Linked DNA regions of Hymenobacter swuensis DY53. The protein of the gene in region 2 binds, or shares a complex with, the protein of the main gene of each other region. Links are inferred from orthologs where the notes say so. Each region holds a gene or a part of one and is shown on either strand. Other genes may lie near its edges.

What was found. The genes of interacting proteins can lie anywhere in the genome.
Region 1: the proteins of HSW_RS13990 (region 2) and uvrB are in contact, whole or in part, in a crystal structure (PDB 7EGT), measured with the Thermus thermophilus proteins. The link is inferred for Hymenobacter swuensis DY53 from one-to-one orthologs. Residues at the interface, in WP_096412145.1 of Thermus thermophilus: His654, Arg656, Phe657, Gln666, Asp668, Glu669, Lys680, Arg681, Leu682, Ser683, Lys685, Tyr686, Ala687; in WP_096411307.1 of Thermus thermophilus: Glu23, Leu25, Arg26, Asp27, Gly28, Glu29, Arg30, Phe31, Arg55, Glu326, Asp327, Phe328, Glu379, Ser382, Gln383, His398, Gly400, Arg401.

What each region holds. Positions count from the first base shown.
Region 1 is NZ_CP007145.1:4,096,598-4,104,464, forward strand. What follows is about bases 2,038-5,001. They hold uvrB (excinuclease ABC subunit UvrB), read right to left. Parts: upstream 4,556-5,001; coding sequence 2,519-4,555; downstream 2,038-2,518. Other genes in these bases: HSW_RS19050 (HAD family hydrolase), read left to right, coding at 2,038-2,365; HSW_RS23115 (RCC1 domain-containing protein), read left to right, coding at 4,744-5,001. Also shown: HSW_RS19030 (GNAT family N-acetyltransferase), read right to left, coding at 1-375; HSW_RS19035 (hypothetical protein), read right to left, coding at 421-663; HSW_RS19045 (chloramphenicol acetyltransferase), read right to left, coding at 975-1,619; more of HSW_RS19050, read left to right, coding at 1,640-2,037; more of HSW_RS23115, read left to right, coding at 5,002-7,867. UniProt on the Escherichia coli protein: The UvrABC repair system catalyzes the recognition and processing of DNA lesions. A damage recognition complex composed of 2 UvrA and 2 UvrB subunits scans DNA for abnormalities.
Region 2 is NZ_CP007145.1:2,918,135-2,924,167, forward strand. What follows is about bases 2,737-5,697. They hold HSW_RS13990 (ATP-dependent helicase), read left to right. Parts: upstream 2,737-3,066; coding sequence 3,067-5,328; downstream 5,329-5,697. Other genes in these bases: HSW_RS13985 (hypothetical protein), read right to left, coding at 2,737-2,939; HSW_RS13995 (DUF4290 domain-containing protein), read left to right, coding at 5,536-5,697. Outside these bases: HSW_RS22900 (M4 family metallopeptidase), read left to right, coding at 1-542; HSW_RS13975 (DUF3109 family protein), read right to left, coding at 741-1,316; HSW_RS22905 (glycosyltransferase family 4 protein), read right to left, coding at 1,437-2,588; more of HSW_RS13985, read right to left, coding at 2,616-2,736; more of HSW_RS13995, read left to right, coding at 5,698-6,033. UniProt on the Escherichia coli protein: A helicase with DNA-dependent ATPase activity. Unwinds DNA duplexes with 3'-5' polarity. Translocates on single-stranded DNA with 3'-5' polarity. Initiates unwinding more efficiently from a nicked substrate than double-stranded DNA.

The DNA of each region.
Region 1 (7,867 bases), 1.2 Mb from region 2 along the record:
TTCCTCAATGGCCCGACGCATGAGCGAAGCTCCCAGGCCGGTGCCAATCCAATCCTCGGCCACGTACAGCCGCTCAATTTCCAACCGGTCTTCGGGCATTTTCTCCGGGTCGAGGCCCAAAGTAGAATGGAGCCTGAGTTTGGCGTAGCCCACTACTTCCTGCACCATCTGGGCCAGCAAAAACACGGTATCGGGCTCCTGCAGCTCAGCCAGCTGCTTGTCGGGGCCGAAAGTAGCCTCTTCGTAAGCCGCCATATCTTCGGGCCGGTTCTGAGCAGCATACGTGTCGTGAAACATGCGGCGGCCCATTTCGGCGAGTTGGGTAGCGGTGGCAGGGTTGCGTTTGGCAACAAAGATGCGAAGCGGAGTAGTCATGGCAGAAGAAGCCCGGGTGGGCAATAGGCCACAAAGGTAAGGGGCTTAGTCTACCGTGTCATTACCGCGCCGCTCACGCCAGCCGTAGCGCAGCATCATCAGGGCCGCTACCAGCATTATCATGTATAATACTAGTTGCTGCGTGGCCAGCGCGTCAGTTCCCAGACGCTGGTACGCATCATACACGACATAAAGGCGTAGGCCCACGCCCACCAGCAGCATAAAACCGGCAGTCAGAAACAGTAACCCTACCAGGCGGCGGGTAGCGGGAGGCAAAGGCCAAGCCATAGAACAAGCATTGAAACTGAAAACAGATACTCAACCAGCTACTGCCATACACTGGCATGGTTTCTTGCACTTGTGCAGCCTATCAACACCGATGGCCGGGCAAATAAGCATACTATCCGATACGTAACGGGTTGTAAATTGATTTCTGCCGCGTACTTTTGCCTTACCAATCTTCATCAAGCGAGAGTAGCTCAGTTGGTAGAGCATCAGCTTCCCAAGCTGAGGGTCGCGAGTTCGAACCTCGTTTCTCGCTCACTTTTAATCAGCCACTTAGATAGCAATCTAGGTGGCTGATTTCATTTTGGGGTATACTACGGGGCATACTGCCCGCCGTTCAACTCCCGCTGAAAAGCTTGCAGAAACAACCCTACGTGGTAGCCATCGGCTAAGCCATGATGCACGTTGACGGCTACGGGCATCAACTGGCGGCTGCCATCGGGCCGGAGCCGACCTACGGAAATCTTCGGTATACTGTCGGGGTGGGAGAACGAACGGGCGTGGGTGAGGCTGGTGAAGTTCACCCAGGGCAGGGCTGAAAAGTGGATGACATCGGGGCGGGCTGTTTCAGGGCTGAGACGCAGGCCGCTGCTCTGGCGCACGGCGTCGGCTTCGGCCGACAGGCTTTCCCCAAACGTCCGCAAATCGGGGTGGTATGGCACGAAGCTGAAGCCGAAGGTGTGGTCGGGGCGGCCTAAAGTGGGGGAAACATTGATCTGTTCGTAGCAATACACCTGGCCGTCTTCTACCCGGTAGCGCAGGTTTTCCACTTGGTTTACGGCCGTAAGCGCTGCGTGCAGGTATACCTGAAAAAACGATAGGCCTAAGGCCTTGGCGCGGGCCAGAGCCGGAGCAGCATCCACCTCGGCCACTACGCCAAAAAACGGCTCCTCGAAGGCAGAAAAGAAGGAAAAATGCTCCCGCCGATTCCAGGAAGCTTGGTCAATGAGCTGTTTCATGGGCCGCAAGTTCGGTAACTTTGCCCGTCTCTTTCGCCTTCGCCATGCCCGCGCCCCGACTCATTGCTTTCGACGCCGACGATACTCTCTGGCCCAATCAGCCACACTTTGATGAGGCAGAGGCCCGCCTTTACGACCTCTTGACGCATTACGGTACCCCGGCGGCGCTAAGTAGCCGGTTCTTCGAGGTGCAGCGCCAGAACATGGACTTGTTTGGGTACGGCGCGAAGTCATTTATGCTGTCCATGATTGAAACCGTTATTCAACTGACGGACGGACAGGTAACCGGCACCGAGATTCAGCACGTCCTCGACTACGGCAAGCGGCTGCTGGATTTTCCTATCGAGCTGCTGCCGCACGTACCGGAAGTGCTGGCCCATGTGAAGCAGGGCGGCCTGCCGCTGATGTTGCTCACTAAAGGCGACCTGTTCGACCAGGAAAGCAAGCTGGCCCGCTCCGGTCTGGGCGACTTATTCGACCATGTAGAAATTGTGAGCGAGAAAAACGAAGCTACCTATCAGCGCCTGCTCAGCCGCTACGGCGTGCAACCGGAGGAATTCGTCATGATTGGCAATTCCCTGAAGTCCGATGTGCTGCCGGTGGCGCGCCTGGGTGGCCGGGCGGCTTACGTGCCTTACCATACCACCTGGGTAATGGAACGCGTAGCCGAAGACGACTTGGCAGGACTGACCTTCTACAAAGCCGCTTCCCTAGCCGAAATTCCGGCTTGGCTGGAGCAGTTATAGCAAGCCGGCTAACCTGCTTATCCCAGGCAACTGAGCTATTAGCAAAGCACCTTCTTAACCCCAGAGCCGGCTACAATCCAACGCAATACTAAAGGGGCACAAACAGCTTAAAACCGCTGCCTCTGCCCCCTTTGCTACGGGTTTTCCGGGTCATTAATCCCGCTTGGTTTTGAGCACCTGTTTCAACGCAGCCAGCTCGTCGCGGAGTTTGGCGGCGGTGAGGAAATCAAGGTCCTTGGCAGCGGCTTCCATTTGCTTTTCGGTTTGCTTGATGAGCTTTTCCAGATCCACCTTATTCATCATCGATACCACCGGCTCGGCCGCAATGGCTAGAGCCGAGTCGGTATCGGGACCGGTGTACACTGTGCTGTCCTGGATGCGGTAATCCGATAAGGAGGTCTGGCCCATGATTTCGGCGTGACTCTTACGCACCGTGCGCGGCGTGATGCCGTGCTCCTGGTTGTAAGCCAGCTGGGTGGCGCGGCGGCGGTTGGTCTCGTCGATGGCGCGCTGCATGGAGCCGGTCATCCGGTCGGCGTACATAATCACCTTGCCCCGGTCGTTTCGGGCGGCGCGGCCCATCGTCTGAATCAGGCTGCGCTGGTCGCGCAGGAAGCCTTCCTTATCGGCATCGAGAATGGCTACAAGGCTCACTTCCGGTAAGTCAAGGCCTTCCCGGAGTAGGTTTACGCCGATGAGCACGTCGATTTCGCCGAGGCGTAGCTGGCGCAGAATTTCCACCCGGTCCAGGGTTTTCACATCGGAGTGCACGTAGCTGGATTTGATACCCAGGCGCTCCATGTACTTCTGCAGCTCCTCGGCCATGCGCTTGGTGAGCGTGGTCACCAGCACCCGGTCGCCCATTTTCACGCGGTTGTCCACCTCGTCCAGCAGGTCGTCAATCTGGTTAGTGCTGGGGCGCAGGTCGATTTCCGGATCGAGCAGCCCGGTGGGCCGGATGATCTGCTCCACGATGATACCGTTGGCCTGAGTAAGCTCGTAATCAGCCGGCGTGGCACTCACAAACACCGCCTGCCGGTACATGCTCTCGAACTCGTTGAACGTAAGCGGACGGTTATCGAAGGCGGAAGGCAAACGGAAGCCGTACTCGATGAGGGCCGTTTTGCGGCTCCGGTCGCCGCCCCACATGGCCCGGATCTGGGGCATGGTGGCGTGGCTTTCGTCCACTACCAGCAGGTAGTCGTTGGGGAAATAATCGAGCAGGCAGAAGGGCCGGCTGCCCGGTTCCCGGCCGTCGAAATAGCGCGAGTAGTTCTCAATGCCCGAACAGTAGCCCAGTTCCCGAATCATCTCCAGGTCGAACTCGGTGCGCTCCATGATGCGCTTGGCCTCCGAATCACGGCCCTCCTTCTCGAAGTAGGCGTGCTGCTGCACCAGATCAAACTGGATTTCCTTGATGGCCTGGTTAAGCGTGTCCTTGCCGGTCACGAACAAGTTGGCCGGGTACAGCGTCACCGATTTCTCATCGGCCAGCTTCTTGCCGCTCTGCGGGTCGATGCGGTGAATGGCCTCGATTTCGTCGCCGAAAAAGAACAGCCGGTAGGCGTAGTCGGCGTAGGCCGGGAAGATGTCCACCGTGTCGCCCTTCACTCGGAAGCTGCCCCGCGTGAACTCCACCTCAGTGCGCGAATACAGAATCTGCACGAACTGATAGAGCAGATTATTGCGCGAGTACCGCAGCCCGGGAGCCATGTAAATCACGTTTTTGCTGAACTCCTCGGGGTTGCCGATGCCGTAGATGCACGACACCGACGCAATAACAATGACGTCGCGGCGGCCCGAGAGCAGCGTGGAGGTGCAGTGCAGCCGCAGCTTCTCGATTTCCTGGTTGATGGCCAGATCCTTCTCGATGAATACGTCGGAACTGGCAATGTAGGCCTCGGGCTGGTAATAGTCGTAGTAGCTGATGTAGTACTCGACGGCATTATTGGGGAAGAACTGCTTGAACTCGCCGTAGAGCTGGGCGGCCAGGGTTTTATTGTGGCAGAGCACCAAGGCAGGCTTGCCGGTTTCGGCAATAACGTTGGCCATGGTGAAGGTTTTGCCGGTGCCAGTGGCCCCCAGCAGCACCTGGGCCGGCTCGCCGTTGTTCACACCCTCCACCAGTTGCCGAATGGCCTTCGGCTGGTCGCCGGTGGGTTGGAATTCCGAGGTCAGTTGATACTTCATGCAGCGGCAAGATAGGACTTGAAAAGGGTAGCCTATGATAACTGCAATCCGGGGCAGATGGTTCGGGGCGTTGCGGATAGAGCCTGCCTGATGAAGCAGTTCTTTCGTAGTCTTTTCTGCTGCCTATCCTGGGGCACCGCTTCCTCCAGTATCTTGCCGCGTCTTTTTATAACAGGATAGCAATTTGTATGATTCGACTTTTACGGGGCTTCTGGCTGGGATTATTGGTGTGGTTGAGCAGCGCGTGGTGTATGCCCGCTACGGCACAATCCCACACCCTATTTGTTCAGCCCGACGGCAGCCTCTGGGCTTGGGGCGACAACCAATTCGGACAGCTGGGTGATGGGACCACCCGCAACCGCCAGTTTCCGGTTCCCATACTCACCGGAGTTCAATGGCAGTCCATCAGCGTCGGCTACCGGCACTCGGCAGGTATCCGGCAGGATGGCACGCTGTGGATCTGGGGTAATAACGAGTATGGGCAGTTAGGCAACGGCACGGTAGTCGCCAAGTCAGCCCCCACCGAAATTATCCCGGGCTCCAGGTGGCAAAGTGTTGCCGCTTCCGCCACCGCCACCGTGGCCGTGCGCCAGGATGGTACCCTATGGGTGTGGGGAGACCAACAGCCCACGCCCAAACAATTTGGCACGCTGAGCACGTGGCAAACTGTAAGCGCCGGGGAAAGGCACTACTTGGCGCTCCAGCAGAACGGTACGCTCTGGACTTGGGGCAGCAACAGTAGCCGTCAGCTCGGCCACGAAACCTTGGCCAGCTCGGCGGTGCCGATACAGGTGAAGCCTGGCACTCTGTGGAAAAGCATAGATGCCGGAGGCAACCAATCGATAGGTATTCAGCAGAACGGCAGCCTCTGGCACTGGGGCAGCTTCGCACCGGGCGGTTACTCGGGCAATGCTACTCCCTACGAAATACAGCCTACTAAAAAATGGCTGCAGGCCAGCGCGGGAGAGTTCCACGTAGCCGCCGTGCAGGATAATGGGGCGTTATGGACCTGGGGCAACAATGAATTTGGGCAGCTTGGCAACGGCACCACGTTCATGCTCAGGTCCTACGACAATTATATATGGGAGAATAGCCACCAGGTGCATCCTGGCTCTATTTGGCAGTATGCCGTGGCCACAGGCCGGCATACTTTGGCTGTGCGCCAGGATGGCTCACTCTGGAGCTGGGGAACCAATACTGCCGGGCAGGTAGGTAGTGCAACGCTGTTTCCCGTTGCCCTCAGCACTGCTGGCCAAGTGCTTAATGCTACCTGGCGCAGCGTTAGCACCAGCAGCACCCACACAGTAGCCGTGCGACAGGACGGAACACTGTGGACCTGGGGCAACAACCAGCGCGGACAGCTTGGGGATGGCATCACCACTTCCCGGAGTGTACCTGTACAACTTGGTAACCTCACCAGTTGGCTCAGCGCCAGCGCGGGCCCCGGTTATACCGTGGCCATTCGCCAGGATGGCACGTTGTGGAGTTGGGGCAGTAATGAATTTGGCCAGCTCGGGAATGGCACCACTAAGGACCACCACCGGCCCCGGCAGATTGATTCTCTGACCCAGTGGCGCAGGTGGTGGAGCGTAAGCGCCGGCCCCGGCCACGTGGTGGCTCTTGAGGAAAAAGGCAGATTGTGGAGCTGGGGCAATAACGACCAGGGCCAATTGGGTACCGGCGACAAAATCCGTCGACTATTGCCTGTTTACCTGAGCAATGGCATTCTGCAGGCTTCTCCCGGACAAGGCTACACGGTGGCACTGGCGGAAGACGGTACCTTGCTCGGGTGTGGCCTAAACTCTTCCGGCCAGCTCGGCAATAATTCCACCACCTCGTTGCTAACGTTCAACCGCATCTACCTCCCCCAAGGCACGCCAGGTATCTGGAAAGAAGTGAAAGCGGGCAACCAGCACACCGTCGGCATCAGCAAAGATGGTAGCCTCTGGACCTGGGGTAACAACGCAACCGGGCAGCTAGGTACGGGGACCACCGCCAATTCCCTTATTCCCGCCCGTATTGGCACGGCTACCACCTGGCAAACCCTGGCGGCCGGCCCTACTCACTCGGCGGCGCTGCAGCAGGATGGCAGCCTCTGGGCCTGGGGTGATAACACCAACGGCCAGCTCGGCATGGGCAACACAGACCCGCTGTTGCAGCCCACGCGGGTACCTGGGGCTGGCCGATGGCAAACCCTGACCACTAACGCTTCCTCGGTCGGTATCCAGCAGAATGGTAGCCTCTGGACCTGGGGGAGCAACACACATGGGCAGTTGGGCAACGGCAGTACGACCAACCAGCTTGCTCCCCGCGCCATTGTCCAGCCTACCTGGCAACAGGTCAGCGCCGGCTACTCTTTCTCGGCCGGCCTACAGTCCGATGGCAGCCTCTGGACCTGGGGGAGCAACGACAATGGACAACTTGGCAACAGCACAACCATTGGCCACTCCTCTCCCACCCAGGTAGCGCCGGGCAGCAAATGGAAAACTATGGGCTGCGGCTGGGACCACATAGCTGCCATCCGCCAGGATGGTACCCTGTGGGGTTGGGGGCTGGCCTATATCGACTTCAACCATCAGCCCCGCGTGGTTCCCGCACTCGTCAGTGCCGACACCACTTGGCGAAGCGTAAGCACCGGCTATAGATATACGATGGCCATCCGGCGCGACGGCTCCCTGTGGGGTTGGGGCTACAATTCCTTTAGTGGCAATGTTCTACCAGGAGCCGCCTGGGCGCTGTTCTCCCCGGTTCCCGTAATGCCGGGCAGCAAGTGGAAAAGTGTGAGTGCCGGCCATGAGCATACGGCCGCCATTCGGGAAGATGGTACACTCTGGACCTGGGGCGAAAACCAGCATGGCCTGCTGGGCAATGGTGTTCTTGACCTATCCCAGTATGGACCCGTGCAGGTAGCGCCGGGCTCAAAGTGGAAAAGTGTGAGTGCTGGCACAGTGCATACAACGGCCATTCGGGAAGATGGCACGCTCTGGGCCTGGGGCAGCGTCTATTTCGACCTGCTGGGCACTGGTGCTCAGAAATACTCTATCGTACCCGTACAAATTGCGCCGGGCACTACCTGGCAAAGCGTGGTGACCGGCCGCGGGTACACCCTAGCAGTACGCCAGGATGGTACAAGCTGGGCCTGGGGGCTCAATGGGATTCACCAATTGGGGGATGGCACCGCTACTGACCGGCCGGCACCAGTGCAACTTTCCTCCCCAACCAACTGGGTCAGCTACGCGGCCGGCGGCAGCCATGCCCTGGTCATCCGTGCAGACGGTACGCTCTGGGCCTGGGGCAACAACCAGGTTGGCC
Region 2 (6,033 bases):
ACGGACAGGTCGTGAATGCTACGTATAGCGTACAGGCTTCGTCCGGCGCTACCAAAGACTGGTATAATAGCAACAGCGCCTTCGATTTTTCTGGTCTTGGCCGTGCTGACTACGTAACACTGAATCAGATACCAGGCTACGAGGATTTCACTACCCTGAGTGTGTATATCCAGTATCCAAACAATCCGGGAGCTAATACCTGGCGTTATTTTGACATATCCAGTCAAGTTTGCCGGGTACAATGCAAGGTTTGTCCGGAAGAATACCGCCCATCAGCTGGCGTTTTGTCTGGTAACCGGGATATTACTGTGTACCCCAACCCCGCAGATGCTACTGCTACAGTAGAGTTGCGCACGTTGGCTGAAACTACTACCACCGTACGCCTTAGTGACATGCTTGGCCGGTCTGTGCATGTACAAACGGTACCAGCAGGTGCCCGTATCGTAACCCTGGACGTGGCGAAGTTGCCTGTTGGCTCTTACGTCTTATCAGTAACAACTGCATCGGGCACAACTACCAGCCGCTTGCATATTCGGCGCTAAGGTGCGGACAGTTCGCTGGCACGAAATACAAAGTTTTTTACTGGAGTAATTCATAAAAAGGCCCTGACCAATAGTTGGTCAGGGCCTTTTTATATTCTCTGTTAAAGCTGCACTCTCGCTTGACAATACCTCCTAGTGGGTAATGAACCAGAAACAAAATATCTTACTATTTCATATTGCAGAACAGCATGAATCTGTTTACTCGGCTTCTCTGCCCTGCTCGATTTCCGTGACCAGCTCGCCGTACCACTCCTCGCCATATTTGCGGATGAGAGGTTCTTTCAGGAACTGATAGATGCGCACGCCCAGGCTGGCCCCGAAGGAGCAGGCGGGCGAGCAGATGGTCCACCGGTCGTAGTTCAGGGCCTCAAAGCCGTCATACTTGGTGACGCGGATGGGGTACAGGTGGCAGCTGATGGGCTTCTTGAACGAGGTGGCCCCGGCCAGGTAGGCCTGCTCGATGCCGCACTTCAGGATACCCCGCTCGTCGTAGAGGGCGTAGGCGCACTCCCGGTCGTTGATAGTGGTGGTGCTGTAGTCGCCTTCCCAGTCCTTGATGTAGAGGCCCTGCTGCTCGATGGCCTCACGGCCAGCTTCAGTGAGGAAGGGCTTGATGGCCTCGTACTCGTTCTGCAGAATCTGCAGTTCCTCGTTTTCCAGCGGGGCGCCCAGGTCGCCTTCCACGCAGCAGGCGCCTTTGCAGGCTTCGAGGTTACAAACGAAGAAATTGTCCCGAATGTCGTCGGAAATGATGGTGTGCTGAATCTGAATCATGGAGTTGTCGCGCAGTGGTTCGCAGAGGACAACGCAGTGGTTCGCGGCGGCCGTTCACTGCGAACCACTGCGCTTTTCACTGCGAAACCCTGCGTGAAATCTGGCTGCAAAGATACCGAATTACCCCACGGCCCGCAGCACTTGTTCCGTCAGTTCGCACTGCCGGGTGTGGGCGTACGTGGCTAACGCCTCAGCCTGCCCGGCTGCTCCCAGCCGCTCGGCCAAGCCGGGCTCCATCAGCAGCCGCTCAATGCAAGCCGCAAATGAATCGAGGTTGCGCAGCTCAAACAACAGGCCGGTGCGGTTGTCGGCCAGCAGCTCCCGGGTGCCGCCCGCTGCCACGCCCAACACCGGCCGGCCCGCCGCCAAGGCCTCGATGGTCACCATGCCGTAAGTTTCGTTGACGGAAGCCGTCACTGAGATGTCCAGGGCGCGGTAGGCCACTTCGGGCTGGGGCGTGAAGCCGCGCAGGTGCACCGCTTCTGCAAGGCCCAGCACCTCAATACGCTGGAGCAGCGCGTCGTAGTAGGCAGTGCCTTCGTTGCGGGTGGGTTCGCCCACCAGCAGCAGGTGCAGCTGCGGGAACCGGGGCCGCAGCCGGGCCAGCGCCTCCACCACAAAATCCTGACCCTTGCCATCATCAAACCGCCCGATGAGGCCCAGCAGCACAGCCCCGGCGGGCAGCGCCAGCTGCAGCCGGCGGCGGGCCGCGGCGGTGGTCAGCTGGGCATCCGTGAACTTGTCCAGCTCCACGCCCAGCGGCACCACGTGCAGTTTTTCGGGAGCCAGCCGGGTTTTCTCCAGCACCTGCCGGGCCAGACCGGGCAAGGGCGAAAGCCAGGCGGCCAGAGCGTTGTAGCGCAGCGTGTGCACCAGCCCGCGCTTGGCCAGCCCCAGCTGCATGTGCTGCTGGTACACCAGCGGCATACCGGGGCTGAACAGCCGTTTAGCCAGCACGGCCACGCCCAGGTCGGCGTTGCGGGTGATGATGACGGCCCGGGTGCCGAACTGCGCCCACACCCCGGCCAGCCGGCGGGCGGCGGGTACGTCCAGGGCTTTCCAGCGGTTCCCGAACGGCACTACGGACAGGCCCAGTTCGGCGGCGCGGGCGGCCAGCGGGGAGCCGGCGCGGGCGACGACCTGCATCGGCCAGCCCCGCTGCTGCATCCAGCCGGCAAACCGGGCCGTATTTAGCTCCAGCCCGCCCCAGCTATCCGAAAGGCACAGAATAGACAGCGGAAACACGGCGGCGGGCGGATTGGCAGGGTTCATGGCGCGAAGATACGACCCGACCCTATCCTACCCTTTCTGCATTGCTTCCAAGGCGACAAACCCAATAAAAACGCTGATGCAGATCAAGTGGGCGAACAGGCTGCCCGTAGCCTGCTGCTGGTATCGGTTGCTAAAAAGCAGGATGCCCAGGGTAAGAAAGGTCATCAGCAGCCCCAGAACCACTACCCCCGCGCCCACCAGCAGCGGAACGCCGGGGTTGCACATATCCGCAAGGGGCATGCGCTGGGCCAGCACGTAGCTCGTGCCCAGCCCCAGCGCGTAATACGCGGCGGTAGCAACGAATCCGTGCGTGATGGGGTTGTTCCAGGATAGTTTGTCGGCCGAGGTCATGCTGGGAGTATGGATAAGTAACGGAGTCAACTTAACTCTCCCTGCTCACATTTCCTTCCCCCACCCCAAAGCCTTACCTTTGCTAATAAGCCAACCGGCTTAGTTTTCCGATTCTGACTGATTACGCATGGGACTCGATTATCACTCGTTACTGAACCCCTCGCAGGCCGCGGCGGTGCTGCACACCGAAGGCCCCTGCATGATTATAGCCGGCGCGGGCTCGGGCAAAACCCGGGTGCTCACCTACCGCATTGCCCACCTGCTGGAGAAGCAGGTGAACCCGTTCAACATCCTGGCCCTCACCTTCACCAATAAGGCCGCCAAGGAGATGCGCGCCCGCATTGAGAAGGTGGTCGGCCCCGAGGCTAAAAACCTGTGGATGGGTACTTTTCACAGCATTTTCGCCCGGATTCTGCGCTCTGAAGCCGACAAAATCGGCTACCCCCGCTCCTTCACCATCTACGATACCCAGGACTCCAAAACCCTTATCGGGCAGATTCTGAAGGAGCTGGAAATCGACGATAAGCTCTACAAGCCCAACATGGTGCTGGGCCGGATTTCCTCGGCCAAGAACAAGCTGATTTCGGTGCAGCAGTACCTCAACGACCCCGTAATCCGGCAGGACGATGAGGCCTCGCTGCGGCCCAAGCTGGGCGTGATTTACCAGCAGTACGCCAACCGCTGCTTCAAGGCCGGGGCCATGGACTTCGACGATTTGCTCTACCAGACCAATGTGCTGTTCAAAGACCACCCCGACGTGTTGAACAAGTACCAGAATATGTTCCGGTACGTGATGGTGGACGAGTACCAGGACACCAACTACTCCCAGTACCTTATTGCCCGCAAGCTGGCCGCCAAGGAGCGCAACATCTGCGTGGTGGGCGACGACGCGCAAAGCATCTACGCCTTCCGGGGCGCCGATATTCAGAACATTCTCAACTTCGAGAAGGACTACCCCGAGCTGCAGGTGTTCAAGCTGGAGCAGAACTACCGCTCCACCAAGAACATCGTGTGGGCGGCCAACTCGGTTATCAAGAACAACCAGGCCCAGCTGCGCAAAGACGTGTTTTCCGACAACGAGGAAGGCCCGCTGATTGAGGTACTAAAGGCCGCCTCCGACAACGAGGAAGGCAAGCTGGTGGCCCAGAGCATCTACGAGGACAAGATGAACCAGCACTTGTCGTACGACGACTTTGCCATCCTGTACCGCACCAACGCCCAGAGCCGGGCCATGGAGGAATCGTTGCGCAAGCTCAACATCAAGTACAAGATTGTGGGCGGCCTGAGCTTCTACCAGCGCAAGGAAATCAAGGACCTGGTGGCCTACCTGCGCCTCACCGTTAACCCGAATGATGAGCAGGCCCTGCGCCGCGTGATTAACTACCCCAAGCGCGGCATTGGCGACACTACCCTGGCCAAGCTAATTTCTTCGGCCGAGGAAACCAACCATACCATCTGGGAAGTGGTCAGCAACGCCGATAAGTTTCTGCCCACCCGCACGGCCAATCCCATCGTCGACTTCGCCGAGAAAATCAAGGCCTACACCGCCGTGGCGGCCAAGGATGATGCGTTTGAGGCAGCCAAGTTCATTGCCAAGAACTCGGGCATGATTGAGGAACTCTACGCCGACAAGAGCATTGAGGGCCTGAGCCGCTACGAGAACATTCAGGAACTTCTGAACGGCGTGAAGGCCTTCGTGGAAGACCCCGAGCGGGAGGAAAAAAGCCTCGGCGCCTTCCTGCAGGACATTGCTCTGGTCACGGATGCCGACACCAAGGACGCCCAGGCCGAGGGCGAGCAGGTGACCATGATGACGATTCACTCGGCCAAGGGCCTAGAGTTCCGCAACGTGTACATCGTGGGCATGGAGGAAAACCTGTTCCCGAGCCAGATGATGATTACCTCCCGGGCCGACTTGGAGGAGGAGCGCCGGCTGTTTTACGTGGCCATCACCCGGGCCGAGAAGAAGCTGACCCTGAGCTATGCCACTTCCCGCTACCAGTGGGGCAATCTGCGCAGCTGCGAGAAAAGCCGCTTCCTCGACGAAATCGACCCGAAGTTTGTGGACTTCAAGTACTCGGCCGGCCCCGGACCCGACCGCGCCGGACCGGGCGAGTCGCCGTTTGGACATGTGTTTGAACGCCGCTCGAACCTGATTCCGCCGCCGCCGCGCAAAACCGTGGCCACCAAGTACGTAGCCCCCGCCGACTTCAAGCCCTCCGATACCAGCAAGCTGCAGGTGGGCCAGCGCGTGGAGCATCCCAAGTTCGGGTTCGGCACCGTGAGCAAGCTCGAAGATCAGGCTGGCTCTATCAAGGCCATTATCCAGTTTGAGGAAGTGGGCGAGAAAACCTTGCTGCTAAGCTTCGCCAAGCTGCGGCTACACTAGGGTAATAGGCTGTTCCGGAGGTGCTTGCGCATATGACGACCCCAAACCGACCCTGAATCTGCCCAGCTTCTCCTCATTTCCGTTACTTTAGAAGAGCGTAGCCGTTGGCTGCTACTGCTGCCAACCTTGTCCGGCGGGCTTCTGTGCAAAACAGAATGCCAACGGGGCAAGGTTTGGCGTATATTTGACCCTTCGAATACCATTTCAATGACCTTACCTTCCCTCCATAAACACGAGCTGCTGCAGCGCGAATACGGCCAAAGCACGTTTCAGTTAGTGCAACAGCTGGCCGCCATTGAGGACCGCGACGAGCGGACCCGCCGCGCCCAGCAGATTGTGCAGCTTATTTTCCGCCTCCAGCCCAGCCTGCGCGACCAGCCCGACTCACAGCAGAAAGTCTGGAATCACGTCTACGAAATGGCCGACGGCGAGCTGGACGTGGACGCTCCCTTCGCCCTGATTTCGCCCGCCAGTCGGACCGCGCCGCAACGCGTGGTATACCCCAGCAAAGGCCCCAAGCTGCGCGCCTACGGCCGTTCCGTGGAGCTGCTCATTGAGCAGGCGCTGCGCTTGGAAGATGCCACTGAGCGCGAGCAGGCAACCATCGTTATTGGGCGCACCATGAAGTTCCTGTATCGTTCCCACAACAAGGAAAACGCCAAGGACATCACTATTCTCAAGCACCTGAAGGAGCTTTCCGGCGGC